One region of the Pseudomonas sp. MBLB4123 genome, then DNA from elsewhere that is predicted to be linked to it. Evidence: riboswitches for the same ligand, from Rfam matches in the RefSeq annotation. Region 1 holds a riboswitch; each other region holds the start of a gene.
What was found. A riboswitch is a leader RNA that binds a small molecule or an ion and turns the genes downstream of it on or off. The one in region 1 is predicted to bind cobalamin.
Positions count from the first base shown of each region.

Region 2: another riboswitch for cobalamin. It lies ahead of ACSX1C_RS02255 (cobaltochelatase subunit CobN); the one in region 1 lies ahead of ACSX1C_RS18825 (TonB-dependent receptor family protein).
Region 3: another riboswitch for cobalamin. It lies ahead of btuB (TonB-dependent vitamin B12 receptor); the one in region 1 lies ahead of ACSX1C_RS18825 (TonB-dependent receptor family protein).

Region 1 is NZ_CP196711.1:4,066,253-4,071,259, reverse strand. It holds gene dxs (1-deoxy-D-xylulose-5-phosphate synthase) at 1-813, shown strand, start outside; cobalamin riboswitch at 863-1,084, shown strand; gene ACSX1C_RS18825 (TonB-dependent receptor family protein) at 1,185-3,110, shown strand; gene ACSX1C_RS18820 (cobalamin-binding protein) at 3,167-3,964, opposite strand; gene ACSX1C_RS18815 (MFS transporter) at 3,964-4,380, opposite strand; gene ribA (GTP cyclohydrolase II) at 4,377-4,997, opposite strand.
Region 2 is NZ_CP196711.1:448,635-452,824, reverse strand. It holds gene ACSX1C_RS02255 (cobaltochelatase subunit CobN) at 1-2,735, opposite strand, end outside; cobalamin riboswitch at 2,856-3,089, opposite strand; gene ACSX1C_RS02250 (GFA family protein) at 3,190-3,537, shown strand; tRNA gene ACSX1C_RS02245 (tRNA-Ala) at 3,598-3,673, opposite strand; gene ACSX1C_RS02240 (restriction endonuclease) at 3,741-4,118, opposite strand.
Region 3 is NZ_CP196711.1:453,745-458,751, forward strand. It holds gene ACSX1C_RS02255 (cobaltochelatase subunit CobN) at 1-662, shown strand, start outside; gene ACSX1C_RS02260 (MotA/TolQ/ExbB proton channel family protein) at 665-1,141, shown strand; gene ACSX1C_RS02265 (DUF2149 domain-containing protein) at 1,119-1,418, shown strand; cobalamin riboswitch at 1,483-1,718, shown strand; gene btuB (TonB-dependent vitamin B12 receptor) at 1,839-3,686, shown strand; gene ACSX1C_RS02275 (hypothetical protein) at 3,740-4,315, shown strand; gene cobO (cob(I)yrinic acid a,c-diamide adenosyltransferase) at 4,312-4,923, shown strand.

The DNA.
Region 1 (5,007 bases):
TTCAGCGAACGCTACCCCGAGCGCTACTTCGATGTGGCCATCGCCGAGCAGCACGCCGTGACCCTGGCCGCCGGCATGGCCTGCGACGGCGCCAAGCCGGTGGTGGCGATCTACTCGACCTTCCTCCAGCGCGCCTACGACCAGCTGATCCACGACGTGGCGGTGCAGAATCTCGACGTGCTGTTCGCCATCGACCGCGCCGGCCTGGTCGGCGAGGACGGCCCGACCCACGCCGGCAGCTTCGACCTGTCCTACCTGCGCTGCATCCCCGGGATGCTGGTGATGACCCCCAGCGACGAGAACGAGCTGCGCCGCATGCTCACTACCGGCTACCGGCACCTGGGCCCGGCGGCGGTGCGCTACCCGCGCGGCAGCGGCCCCAACGCCCCCACCGAACCGGGCCTGGAACCCCTGGAGATCGGCAAGGGCGTGGTCCGTCGCCAGGGCAGCCGGGTCGCCCTGCTGGTATTCGGCGTGCAACTGGCCGAGGCGCTGAAGGTTGGCGAGGCGCTGGACGCCACGGTGGTGGACATGCGCTTCGTCAAACCCCTGGACGAGGCCCTGGTGCGCCAGCTGGCGGCCGAACACGAGCTGCTGGTGACCGTCGAGGAAAACAGCATCATGGGCGGCGCCGGCAGCGCGGTCAGCGAGTTCCTGGCCCAGGAGAACCTGCTCAAGCCGGTGCTGCACCTGGGCCTGCCGGACTACTACGTCGAACACGCCAAGCCGGCGCAGATGCTCGCCGAGTGCGGCCTGGACGCCGCCGGCATCGAGGAATCGGTGCGCCAGCGCCTGACCAGGCTGCAGGGCTGAGCAGTCGACAGGCTGCATTGTATTAGCCGCCGCGGCGCTGATGCTGCGCGGCGCTTCGTTTGTCCGAGGTCGCGGTAACAACCGCGTGAAAAGGGAAGCAGGTGCGTGGCCGGCCAGTTCGACCGCCACAAGGCCTGCGCTGCCCCCGCAACGGTAACCGACGGTGCTCGCCTGCGAGCACGGGTTTTCCCGACACACCACTGGGCTCGCCCGGGAAGGTGGGAAGACCCCAGTCGGCAGCCCGGAGACCTGCCTCGGCGCGATCTGACTGGTGTTGCGGAGGGCATCACCGTCAAGCACCGGCGGCCGCCTCCTCGCCCGTGCTTGTCCCTGCCCTCCTCGAAAGACTTCTAACTTTTGAGGATTGATCGATGAAACTGTCCCGCCTCGCCCTGGCCGTGACCCTGACGCCCGGCCTGACCCAGGCCGCAAGTCCCGCCGAACCCTATCAGGCGCCGCCGCTGGTGGTGACCCGCGGCACTCCACTAAGCACTCCCGCGCCTAGCAGCGTGGCGGTGATCACCCGCAAGCAGATCGAAACCAGTGCCGCCAGCAGCCTGGTGGAAGTGTTGCGCACCCAGGCCGGCCTGCAGATCCGCGACACCCTCGGCGACGGCAACCGAGTCGCCATCAGCCTGCGCGGTTTCGGCGAGAACGCGGCCAACAACAGCCTGGTGCTGGTCGACGGCCGACGCCTGAACAACCCCAGCCAGCAGGCAGCCGATCTCAACAGCGTGCCCCTGGCCAATATCGAGCGCATCGAGATCATTCGCGGTGCCGGCAGCATTCTTTACGGCGACCAGGCCGTCGGCGGGGTGGTCAACATCATCACCCGCACCCCGTTGGAGAACGAAGCCTATGTGGAGACCAGTCACGGCAGCCATGACCTGGAAGCCTATCGTGGTCATGCCTTCCGCCAACTGGGCGGCGGTTTCTCGCTCTACGCCAACGGCGAAGCGCGGCATGCCGACGGCTACCGCGACAACAACCACGCCAGCTACAGCAACGCCTTCGCCCGCTTACGTCACGACCACGAGGGCGGCTGGCTGCTGGCCGAGTACCAAACCATCGATGACGAGTTGCGCTTGCCCGGCGCCCTGAGCGAGAACCAGCGCCGCGCCGACCGCAAGACCAGCTTCAAACCGCGGGACTTCAGCGACAGCAAGACCCAGGTCAATCGCTTCGCCGCCCGCCAGGCACTCGATGACACCTGGACGGCCGACTTCGACTACAGCTACCGCGACAGCGACAGCGTAGGCTTCCTCTCCGCCCCCTTCACCCAGGGCACCCGCGTCGAGACCCTGAGTCCACGCCTGACCGCGCACTGGGACAGCGCGCTCGGGCGCAGCGAATGGCTGCTCGGCCACGACCACATCACCAGCGACTACGAACTGGCGTCCGCCTTCGGCACCACCCGCTTCCGCCAGACCCTGCGCGACTGGTACAGCCAGCTCAGCCAGCCCCTGGGCCACGAGTTGACCCTGACCCTGGGCTATCGCGCCAGCGAGGCGGAGGATCGCAATCAAGGTCTTGGCCTGCGTCACACCGATCGGGAGGACAGCACCAGCCTGGGCCTGAGCTGGCAAGCCGATACCCACACCCGCCTGTTTCTCAAGCGCGAGGACGTACTGCGCTTCGCCAACGTCGACGACAACGGCTTCACCTCTCCCGGCACTCGCTTCCTCGAGCCGCAGACGGGGGTGTCATGGGAAGGCGGGATCGAATGGCAGGATGCCGTGCAGCGCTACCAGCTGAGCCTCTATCGTCTCGACCTGAAGAACGAAATCGCCTTCGACAGTGCCGCGCCCGGCCCCTTCGGCCCGGGCGCCAACGTGAATCTGGATGACACCCGTCGCGACGGCCTGCTGCTCGAAGGGCGGCGCCAATTCAACGACCGCCTGAGCCTCAATGGCCAGTACAGCTTCACCGACGCACGCTACCGAGGGGGTAACTTCAAGGACAACGACGTGCCTTGGGTCGCCCGGCACACGGCCAGCCTGAGCCTGAGCTACCTGCTAGTGAAGGGGCTGGCCGGCTACGTCGAGGCCAACTACACCGGCCCACGTTACCTCGCCAGCGACGACGCCCATGCCCTGCCCCGCGAAGGTGGTTATACCCTGCTCAATCTCGGCTTGAGCTACGACTATCGACAGTTCAGCAGCAAGTTGAGGGTCAACAACCTGACCGGCAAACGCTACGACAGCCATGCCGGCCACAATGCCTTTATTGCAGGCAATAAGGCGCTCTATCCAGCACCGGAAGAAGAAGTGCAACTGAGCGTCGGCTACCGCTTCTAATCCCCCAGCATCGGCAGCCAGGCCCCGCGATCGCGGGTCCTGGCGCACTCAGAGCACTACCGAGCCTCGGCCAACAGCGCGCAGAGTTTCTCGGTGGCCGCCAGCATCTGAAAACTGGGCCGCTCCAGGCCCTTGTCCGGCACCGGATAGAGCTGGTTGCGGCGCACCGCGGCCAGCCCCGGCCAGCTGCGCCAGATATCCAGCTGGGCGCCTGAGCCGGCGAGTATCACCTCGGGGTCGCGCTGCAGTACCGCCTCGACGCTGACCTGCGGCGCCGGCAGGGCGAGGTCGGCGAAGACGTTTTCGGCACCGCACAGACGCAGGGCATCGCTGATGATCTGCCGCCCGCCTATGGTGTACAGCGGCTTGTCCCAGATCTGGTAGAACACCCGCAGCGGCCGCTCGCGGCGGTAATGGGCGTGCAGCTCGGTGAGCCGCTCGCCGAAGCGCCGGCGCAGCTGGCGGCCCTGCTCGGCGCGCCCGAGGCGCTCCCCGATCTCGGCGAACTGCTCGGCCAGATTGTCCAGATCGCGCGGTTCGGCGATCAGCAGGGGGATGCCGAAATCCCGCAGCTGCCGGCGCTGGGCCGGGCTGATGCTATCGGGCCAGAGCAGCACCAGGTCGGGCTGCAGACCGATCAGGCTCTCCATCTCCAGCTGGCCATAGCGCCCCACCGACGGCAGGTGGCGCAGCGCGGCCGGCCGTTCGCCACCGTCCAGCACCCCGACCAGCAGGTCGACGGCATCCAGCTCCACGACGATTTCGCTGAGCGAAGGCGCCAGACTGACCACCCGCTCGACCGCCAGTGCCGGCCAGGCCAGCAACCCGAGCAGAAACAGCGCCAGGCGAGGCATCAGCCGAGTTGGCGGGGGATGCGGTAGAGGTAGAGCAGTACCAGGCTGGACAGGCCGAGCAGCAGCAGCGGTATCCCCTCCAGGCCGGCGAAGACGGCAACGGCGGCAATCCAGGCCGGCAGTGCGGCCACCCACATGGCGCGGCCCCGGCACAGGCCCAAGGCCTGCCAGGCATCCGCCTCCTGGGGGCTGTCGAGGGCTTTCTCGGTCGCCACCAGGGCGCGCTTGTAGGCCCCGAACAACGGCAGGCTGGCGAACATCGCCAGTAGCCCGGCGATGAACAGCGGCATGGCCAGCACGCCCGGCTGGCGACCGGCGCCGAACAGCAGGTTGAGGCAGAACAAGGGCGTCAGGGCCAGCGCCACCCGCACCCACCAGGCCAGCGCCAGGCGGCGGCGCATCTCGCCACGGTTCACAGGGAGTCCTCGACCTCGCCCTGATGCAGGTTGCCGAGCAGGTGGCCGAGCTTGCCGGCCTTGGTCGCCAGGTACTTCTTGTTGTGCGGGTTGTGGTCGATCTGCAGCGGTACGCGGGTGGCCACGGCCACGCCCATATCGCCCAGGGCATTGACCTTGCGCGGGTTGTTGGTCATCAGCTTGAGCGCGCGAATGCCCAGGTGCTCGAGCATCGGCCGGCAGATCGCGTAGTCGCGCTGATCGGCGCCGAAGCCCAGGCGCTCGTTGGCTTCGACCGTGTCGGCGCCGCCGTCCTGCAACTCGTAGGCGCGGATCTTGTTCAGCAGGCCGATGCCACGGCCCTCCTGACGCAGGTAGAGCAGCACGCCGCGGCCCTCGGCGGCGATCGCACGCAGCGCCGCCTCGAGCTGGAAGCCGCAGTCGCAGCGCAGGCTGAACAGCGCGTCGCCGGTCAGGCACTCGGAATGCAGGCGCCCCAGCACCGGCTCGCCGTCGGCGACATCGCCGAAGGTCAGCGCGACGTGCTCCTTGCCGGTGGCCTCCTCGAGAAAGCCATGCATGGTGAACACGCCGAACGGCGTAGGCAGTTGGGAGGCGGCGACGAACACGACAGGCACCGGATGCTCC
Region 2 (4,190 bases), 880 kb from region 1:
AGGGCGTGGAAGTTGCGCCCGGTGGGCAGCGCCTGCGGCGTGCGGATCGGGTCGTTGCCCTTGCCGGGGGCGACGAAGCCGCCGTCCAGGGCGCGCAGCAGCGCCGCCATCTCGGCCGCCGGCGAGTCGACCAGGGCCTGGCGATGGCCCGCCCCGGCGGCGCCCATGGAGGTCAGCAGGGTCTGCACCGCCTCGGGCCGCCAGGGCTTGCCGAACACGTGCAGGCCCATGGGCATGAAGCGTTCCTGGATGTTGGTCAGGTAATGGCCGACCTCGTGCACCAGCAGGTCGTCATCGACCTGCTCGAAGTCGATGCCGCGGGTGACCAGCACCTCGGCCATGGATTCGCGCAGCTCCGGCTCCAGGCCGGCACTGCCGATCAGGCGCTTGATCTCGGCGATGGTGGCGCGCCGTGCCGGCCCCTCGCCCTGGCCGGCACCGGCCTCGAAACTCTCGATCAGCTGGCGCAGCTTGAGCAGGTCGTCGTACAGCGGCGTGGCCACCAGCGGCGGAGTCAGGTGGTCGATCATCACCGCCAGGCCGCGGCGCTTGGCCTGGATGCCCTCGCCGACCCCGTCGACTATGTAGGGGTAGATGCTCGGCAGGTCGCCGAGTATCTGCGTCGGATAGTCCTCGTCGCTCAGGCCCGCCCGCCGCCGCGGCAGGAACTCGTAGGTGGAGTGGCGGCCGAGGTGGATCAGCGCGTCGGCACGGAAACCCTCGCGCAGCCAGTGGTAGAAGGCCAGGTACTGATGCGGCGGCGGAAACACCAGGTTGGCGTGCAGCAGCTCCTCGTCCACCTCCCAGCCGCGCGGCGGCTGCGGGCCGACGAACACCTTGCCGAAGCGCAGCCCCGGCAGCAGCAGGCGGCCGTCGTGGACCATCACCCGCCCCGGGCCCTCGCCCCAGCCGCGCAGGCCCTCGATGCCGGTCGCCGCCAGCGCCGCGATCAGTCGCTCGGCCTGGGCCCAGTCGGCCTGGGTCGGCTGCGCCACGGCCGCCCGGTACAGCGCCTCGAGCTGCGCCAGCAGGTCCAGGGCGCGGGCCCGCGCCGGGTGCTCGACGCCATCGAGCACGTGGTGCAGCTCGCTGGAGCCGCTGGCCAGGATACCTGCGGCGATCTGCAGCTCGGAGGCCGCCAGGGCCCGGCGCAGCTGGGCGTGCCAGTAACCCAGGGGGCCCTGGACCATCTCCGCCTGCAGCGCGGCCGGCAGCGTGGCGAACCAGTCGCGGTATTCCTCAGCGCCCAGGCTCTGCACCTTGCCGGCCATCTCGGCCAGGGCGTCGCCCTGCTCCGGCAGGTTGACGCCGCGCTCCTGCAGCAGTTCGAGCAGCGCCGCGGGGCTGTCCGGCAGCGGCCCGGTGTCGTAGCCCTCGGCCTGCAGGCGCTGGAGGATGTGCCACAGCGACTGCGGCACGTCGAGGTTGTCCGCGCCGATGTTGTGCCGCCCCGGCGGGTGGTTGTAGTAGACGATCGCCAGGCGCTTGTCGGCGTTGGCCGTGCGCTGCAGGTGTCGCCAGCGCTGGATGCGCGCGCTCATCGCGGCGACCTGGTGCGGCAGCGGCTCGCCGATGGCGAAGCGGATGCCGGACAGCGGGTCGAGCTGGCGCTCGCGCCAGGCCGCCAGCACCATGGCCTGGCTGGTGCCTTGCAGCTCCGGCATGGCCAGCTGGTAGTGCACCTTGTCGCGCGCCAGGCCGTCGCTGGACAGCTGCCAGGCCGCCTCGCTGCGGTCCTCCAGGCGCAGGCCCTTGAGTACCGGCACGTTCAGCTCGCCGAGCAGCTCGGTGACCTGCTCGCGGTGCTCGCCGCCGCCGATGACGAAGTCCTGCAGGGCGACCACCGCCGCCAACGGCGGGTGCTCGCCCTCCTTGAGCCAGCGCACCGCCTGCAGGGAGCCCGCGCCCCAGTTGGCGAACAGGCTGACGCAGGCCAGACCGGCCTCGCCCAGGGTCCGGCACAGCGCATCGTTGAGCGCCTGGTCGCCGGCGCGGTCGGCGCGCCCGTGGTCGACCAGCGCCACCAGGGCGTCGCCGCGCCAGCGCAGCTGCTCGGCGCTGCGCAGCTCGCCGTCCTGGTAGAAGCGCAGCGGCGCCCGCTCCCTGGCCGGTGCCACCGCCACCTCGGCGTCCACCCGCGCCGCCAGCCAGGCGAGCAGACCGGCGATGTTCTCGCTGCCGCCGGCCAGCCAGTAGCTGCGCGCGCTCAGCCAGTCGGCCTGGCGCGGGTGTTCGCGCTGCTGCGCCTGCAGCCAGGGGGCCAGCGCCCCGCCCGGCTTGGCCGCGCCCAGGCGCTCGGCCTCTTCGCGGGAGGCGAACAGCGGCCGGCCGGCGGCGCGGCTGAGCTGCACCAGGCCATGGTCGCTGTGCAGGACGAACAGCTCGGCGGCTGCCGCCCGGCCCAGCAGGGGCCGCAGACGCTCCACCTCGGCGCCGAAGATGCCGGCGCCGAACAGCACCTGGCCCGCATCCAGCCACTGCGCCAGGGCGGCATCGTCCAGCTCGGCCAGCTGCTCGGGGGTCCGCGCGCTGACCCGCTGGCCGGGATACTGGCGCTGGAACTGGGCGACCGCCGCGGCGAACTCGGCGGCGCTGTAGGCGGAGACGATGGCGTTGATCTGCGCCGCACCGGCCAGCGGCGCGCTCAGCGCCAGGCAGGCGGCCAAGGCCAGGCGCCGGCTCAGGGAAAGGGCGCGCGTCAGGAAGGACGCAGGCCGTGGAAGGGACATGCTCATGTCGTAATAGCTCCGCCGCGCTCACCCGCGCGGCCCAGACCGCAAGAGGCAGACGGAGGAACGACGACGCATGGGCCACGACAAGGGCGCGGCCCACCCGCCGGACAACGCCCTCCGCGATGCCGTGGACTGCGACAGGCCGGTCTCCGGGCTCACGAGCGGCGATCCATCTGGAGGATCGCCGGTCCGCGCACCTTCCCGTGCCGAGGCACAGTGGTAAAAAGCGCGGGTTTGACTCGTCTACCGTTGCGGGGGCAGCGTCGGCATGGTTGGCGTGAATACGCCGAACGCACCGACTTCCCTGTTTCACCCCTCGAGCACGCGGCTGGGGGCACCTGTTGCAAGGCGCGCAGGGTAGAGACAGGCCGGCGGGGCGTCAATGCATGGGGGCGCCCGATGCCTGCCGCAACGGGAGCTAAGCTTCTACCTCCCCTTACTCGTCAGGAGCGTTGCGATGAAATACCGAGGAAGCTGTCACTGCGGCCAGGTGGCGTTCGAGGTGGAGGGCGAGATCGCCGGGGCCATGGCCTGCAACTGTTCGATCTGCCAGCGCAAGGGTGCCTTGCTGTGGTTCGTCCCGCGGGACCGGCTGAGCCTGCTGACCCCGGACAGCGACGCCGCCACCTACAGCTTCAACAAGCATGTGATCCAGCACCGCTTCTGCCCGCGCTGCGGCATCCACCCCTTCGGCGAAGGCACCGACCCCAAGGGCAATGCCATGGCGGCGATCAATATCCGCTGCCTGGAAGGCATCGACCTGGACGCCGTGCCGGTTCAGCAGTTCGACGGCAGGGCGCTGTAGAGCGGCCACAGTCGCACCGGAGACAAAAAAGCCAGGCCGCCGGGGCCTGGCTTTCCGACTTGGTGGACCGAAGGAGGATCGAACTCCCGACCTCCGCATTGCGAACGCGGCGCTCTCCCAGCTGAGCTATCGGCCCTTGATGGGGTTGAATCTAGCCTCCTGCGCCGCACCCGACAACTGCCGCCGCGTATTCACCGACGCCCTCACAGATCCTCGGGCAGGGCCGCGGTCCAGATGCGCTTGAGCGGCAGCTCGGACTTGATGCCTTCATCCAACGTGTCGTAGTGCAGGAACAGCTGCTCCAGCAGGTCGTCCTGGTTCCACAGGCGCAGACGGAAGAAGCTGGAGGCCAGCTCCTTCTGCACGTTGCTGCGGTAGCCGCCCCAGGCGACGAACAGGCCCTGGCCGGCGTTGAACTTGCTCATGGCGCCGAGCAGCTTGTCCACCGTGGGGCGGTCGATCAGGCCGGTGCCGGACTTCACCTCCACGCACAGGTTCTGCCCGCCGAAGCCCATCAAGCCGTTGCTGGCCAGGATATCCACGCCGCCGTCGGCACCATCACTTGTGCGTCTGTATTCCAAAACTGGCCGAAAACTCCTGTTTAGCGGTAGCCGTCGATGAATAGTGATTGCACCAGCTCTCCAAGCTCCCAC
Region 3 (5,007 bases), 890 kb from region 1:
TGCGCGGGCGCTTCCTCAACCCGGCCTGGATCGAGGCGCTGATGCAGCACGACTACGCCGGCGCGCGGACCATGGGCAGCGAGTTCCTCGAATACCTCTGGGGTTGGCAGGTGACCAACCCGGAGATCATCAAGGGCAGCGCCTGGGAGGAGGTCAAGGCGGTGTATGTCGACGACCGCTACGACGTCGGCCTGGACGACTTCCTCGAGCAGGGCGCCAACGTGCACGTGAAGAGCAACATGCTGGCGATCATGTTGGTGGCCATCCACAAGGAGTTCTGGCAGGCCGACGCGGCCACCCGCCAGCAGCTCGGCGAACAGTTCGCCCGCCTGGTGGTCGCCCACGGCCTGCCCGGCAGCGGCCACACCCGGCCGGATCACCCGATGCTGCAGTGGCTGCTGCCGCAGCTGCCGGATGAGCTGCGCACAGCCCTGCAGCAGCGCCTGCAGGCGGCGCGCATCCAGTACGAGCCGGCGCCGGCGCCGAACACTCTCAGCGAGATCCAGGCGCCGCAGGCCGAGCCCGCCGCCGAATCGGGCGCCGCCCAAGGCGAGCCCCAAGCCCTGAGCCAGGCATTCTGGTTCGCCCTGGCGCTGCTGGCCGGCCTGCTCGCCCTGGGCGTCTGGCGCGGCCGCGGTCCACGTATTTCGGTAGGAGGTTAAGGATGTTCGACAGTCAAGTATTCACCTGGCTGCACCTGCTGGTCGGCTGGCTGCTGCAGCCGGTCACCCTCGGCCTGTTCGCCCTGCTGGCCGTGGCGGTGTGGGATTGCGGGGTGGCCGTCGGCGAGCGCTGCGGCGGCCTGGCCCGCTGGCGCGTCTTGCCGGTCGCGGAGATCGAGCGGCGCGCGCGCCGGCGCCTGGACCGCGCCGACCTGATCGCCCGCATCGGCCCCATGCTCGGCCTGATGGGCACCCTGATCCCCCTGGGGCCCGGGCTGGCGGCCCTGGGCGAGGGCAATGTGCAGATCCTCAGCGTGGCCATGCGAGTGGCCTTCGACACCACGGTGTTCGGCCTGCTCGCCGGGCTGCTCGGCTTCGGCCTGGGGCGCCTGCGCCGGCGCTGGTACGACGAGCTGCTGGACCGGTGCGAGGCCCGGGCGGGCGAGGAGCGGGCCGATGAGCCGGCGCTGGCGCTCTAGCCGTTTCGCCGCGGGCGACGACGACCCCCTCGGCCCGTTGGCCAATCTGGTCGACGTGGTGCTGGTGTTCGCCTGCGGCCTGATCGCCGCGCTGGTGGCGCAGACCGACCTGCTGACCCGGCTCGAGGCGCGCCGGCAGCCGCTGCCGGTTGAGCGCGGCCGCGAGCTGCCGGCCCTGCCCGACAGCCTCAAGGGCCAGGGCGGCGAGGGGTTGGAGAGCGTCGGTCAGGTCTATCGCGACCCGCAGACCGGCAAGCTGATCCTGATCGGCCAGTGAGGCGCAGGAGGGGCCGGCTCCAGGCGATGCGCCGTCGTTTGACGTTGCCGCGCCGAGCCACTACCCTGCGCGCCTTGCTTCAGGTGCCCCCGACGCTGCGCGTCCGGGGGTGAAACAGGGAAGTCGGTGCGCGCGGCGTGTTCACGCCCGCAATTCCGACGCTGCCCCCGCAACGGTAGACGAGCCAAACCAGCGCTTTTGCAACCACTGTGCCCCGGCATGGGAAGGTGCGCTGGCCGGCGATCCCCAGGTGGATCGCCGCTCGTGAGCCCGGAGACCGGCCTGTAGCAGTCCACGGCATCGCGGAGGGCGTTGTCTGGCGGGTGGGCTGCGTCGTTGGCGAGCCGCCCGTCCATTGCTCTCCGTATGCCCTTATCGGCCTAAGTCGCCCGGGTGGGTGCGACGGAGCATGCAGATACAATGAGTAAGTCCCTTCTGACCCCGGCAGCGGCCCTGCTGTGCGGCGTTTCCAGTATTTCCCAGGCCCAGGCGGGCGAGCCCAACCGTTTGCAGGACCAGGTGGTGACCGCCACCCGCACCGCGCAGACCGCCGAGCAGAGCCTGGCGGCGGTCACGGTATTCGATCGCGAGCAGATCGAGCGGAGCCAGGCGGCCTCGGTGCCCGAACTGCTCAAGCGCGTGCCGGGCCTGTCCTTCGCCAACAACGGCGGTCCGGGCAAGCACACCTCGCTGTTCATGCGCGGCACCGAGTCCGACCATGTACTGGTGCTGATCGACGGCATCAAGGTCGGCTCGGTGACCGCCGGCGCCACGGCCCTGCAGGACCTGCCGCTGGAGCTGATCGAGCGCATCGAGGTGGTACGCGGGCCGCGGTCCAGCCTGTACGGCTCCGAGGCCATAGGCGGGGTGATCCAGATCTTCACCCGCAAGGGCTCAGGCGCCGGCGCCAAGCCGTTCTTCTCCGCCGGTTACGGCACCCACGACAGCTACAGCGGCAGCGTCGGGGTCACCGGTGGCGATGGCCAGGGTTGGTACAGCCTGGGGGTGAGCGGTGCGGACACCGACGGCCTCAACGCCAAGCCGATGGACGCCAGCGGCTATGAGGACGATGCCGACGGCTACCGCAACCTGTCTGCCGCGCTCAGCGCCGGCTACCGCTTCGCCAACGGCCTGGAGCTGGACGCCAATCTGCTGCGGGCCAAGTCGCACAACGACTACGACCAGGTCAACCGCCGGCGCACCAGCGGTTTCCACGCCCATGCCGACGGCGAGTCGAATGTGCTGGGCACCCGCGCGCGCTTCGCCCCCCTGGAGCCCTGGCTGGTGACCCTGCAGGCCGGGCGCAGCGAAGACAAGTCCGATGCCTTCCAGGACGGCGCCTTCTACTCGCGTTTCGACAGCCGCCGCGACAGCGTCAGCTGGCAGAACGACCTGAGCCTGGCACCCGGCCATACCCTGACCCTGGGCGCCGACTACCAGCACGACGAGGTCAACGGCAGCACCGCCTACGCCGAGGACTCGCGGGACAACAAGGGCGCCTTCGCCCAGTACCTGGGCGAAGCGGGCCGGCACGACTGGCAGCTGGCGCTGCGTCGCGACGACAACCAGCAGTTCGGCCAGCACGACACCGGCAACCTCGGCTACGGCTACGCCCTGAGCGATGCCTTGCGGGCGACCCTGAGCTACGGCACCGCGTTCAAGGCGCCGACCTTCAACGAGTTGTATTTCCCGGGTTATGGCAACCCGGACCTGGACGCGGAAACCTCCAAGAGTCTGGAGGCCGGTCTGGCCGGCCAGCACGCCTGGGGCCACTGGTCTATCAATGCCTTTCGCACGGTCATCGACGACCTGATCGCCTACGATTCGAGCATCCGGGCGCCGGCCAACGTCGCCGAGGCGCGCATCCGCGGCGTCGAGCTGGTGCTGGCCAGCCAGCTGCTCGGTTGGGACTGGAGCGCCAACTACACGCTGCTGGAACCGGAGAACCGTTCTTCCGGGGCCAACGATGGCAACGAGCTGGCGCGCCGCGCCAAGCAGCTGTTCAACCTGGAGCTGGATCGCCGCCTCGGCGCCTTCAGTCTCGGTGCCAGCCTGCATGCCGAAGGCCAGCGCTACGACGACCTGGCCAACACCAGGGAGCTGTCCGGCTTCGCCACCCTGGATCTGCGCGGCGAATACCGCATCGACCCCGAATGGCGCCTGCAGGCTCGCGTGGCCAACCTGCTGGACGCCGACTACGAGACCGCCGAGGGCTTCAACCAGCCCGGCCAGGCGCTCTACCTGACGGTGCGCTACCAGGCGCTGTAATCCCCCCGGCGCCGACGGGCTGACCCGTCGGCGCCCTCACCAGGAGAACCCCCATGCCCAAGCTGTCACCCTCCCTGCAACTGCTGCTCGGCCTCGCCCTGGCGGCGTTGCTGGCCATGACCCGCGGCCATCACTTCGCCTCGGTCAACCTGCCCAGCGCCTCCTGGGCGGTGTTCTTCCTCGCCGGCGTGCTGCTGACGCCGCGCTGGGTGTTCCCGGCGCTGTTCGTCGAGGCCTCGCTGCTGGATTTCGCCGCCATGCAGTGGGCCGGGGTCAGCGACTGGTGCCTGTCGCCGGCCTACTGGTTGCTGGTGCCGGCCTACGGCTCGCTGTGGCTGGCTGGCCGCCTGTACGCCGGCTGGCACCGCGACAGCCTGCAGAGCCTGGCGCTGCTGGCGGCGACCGTGGCGCTGGGCGCCTTCGTCGCCTACCTGTTCTCCGGCGGCGGCTTCCTGTTCTTCTCCGGGCGTTATGCCGAGCCGAGCCTGGCCCTGCTGGCCGAGCGCATCGCCGTCTATTACCCGCGCTACCTGGGTAACCTGGCGCTCTATATCGGCCTGGCGGCGCTGCTCTACGTCGGAGCCCGCTCCTGGCAACTGACGCAGCGCCGCACGGAGGTGCAGGGATGAGCGAGTCGATGGAGCGCGACGCGCGGCACAAGGCGCGCATGGCGCGCAAGAAGGCGCTGATCGACGAGAAGATCGCCCAGGCCCAGGACGAATACGGCCTGCTGCTGGTGCACACGGGCAACGGCAAGGGCAAGAGCAGCTCGGCTTTCGGCATGGTCGCCCGGGCCCTGGGCCACGGGATGAAAGTGGGGGTCGTGCAATTTATCAAGGGCGCCGCCAGCACCGGCGAGGAGGCCTTCTTCCGCCGCTTCCCCGAGGAGGTCAGCTACCACGTGATGGGCGAGGGCTTCACCTGGGAAACCCAGGACCGCCAGCGCGACATCCGCAAGGCCCAGGAGGCCTGGGCGGTGGCGCGTCGGTTGCTCGGCGACCCGGCCATCGGCCTGGTGGTGCTGGACGAGCTGAACATCGCCCTCAAGTACGGCTACCTGGAGCTGGAGACGGTGCTGGCCGACATCGAGGCGCGGCCGCTGCTACAGCACGTGGTGGTGACCGGCCGCGGCGCCCCGCCGGGGATGATCGAGGCGGCCGACACCGTCACCGAGATGAGCCTGGTCAAGCACGCCTTCAAGGCCGGGGTGAAGGCGCAGAAGGGCGTGGAATTCTGATGCTCCCGCCCCCAATGCACCGGGCGCTTCGTCAGCGCCACTTGCCGTACCCTTTGTACTGTCTGCGCGGCGCTTCCTCGCGCG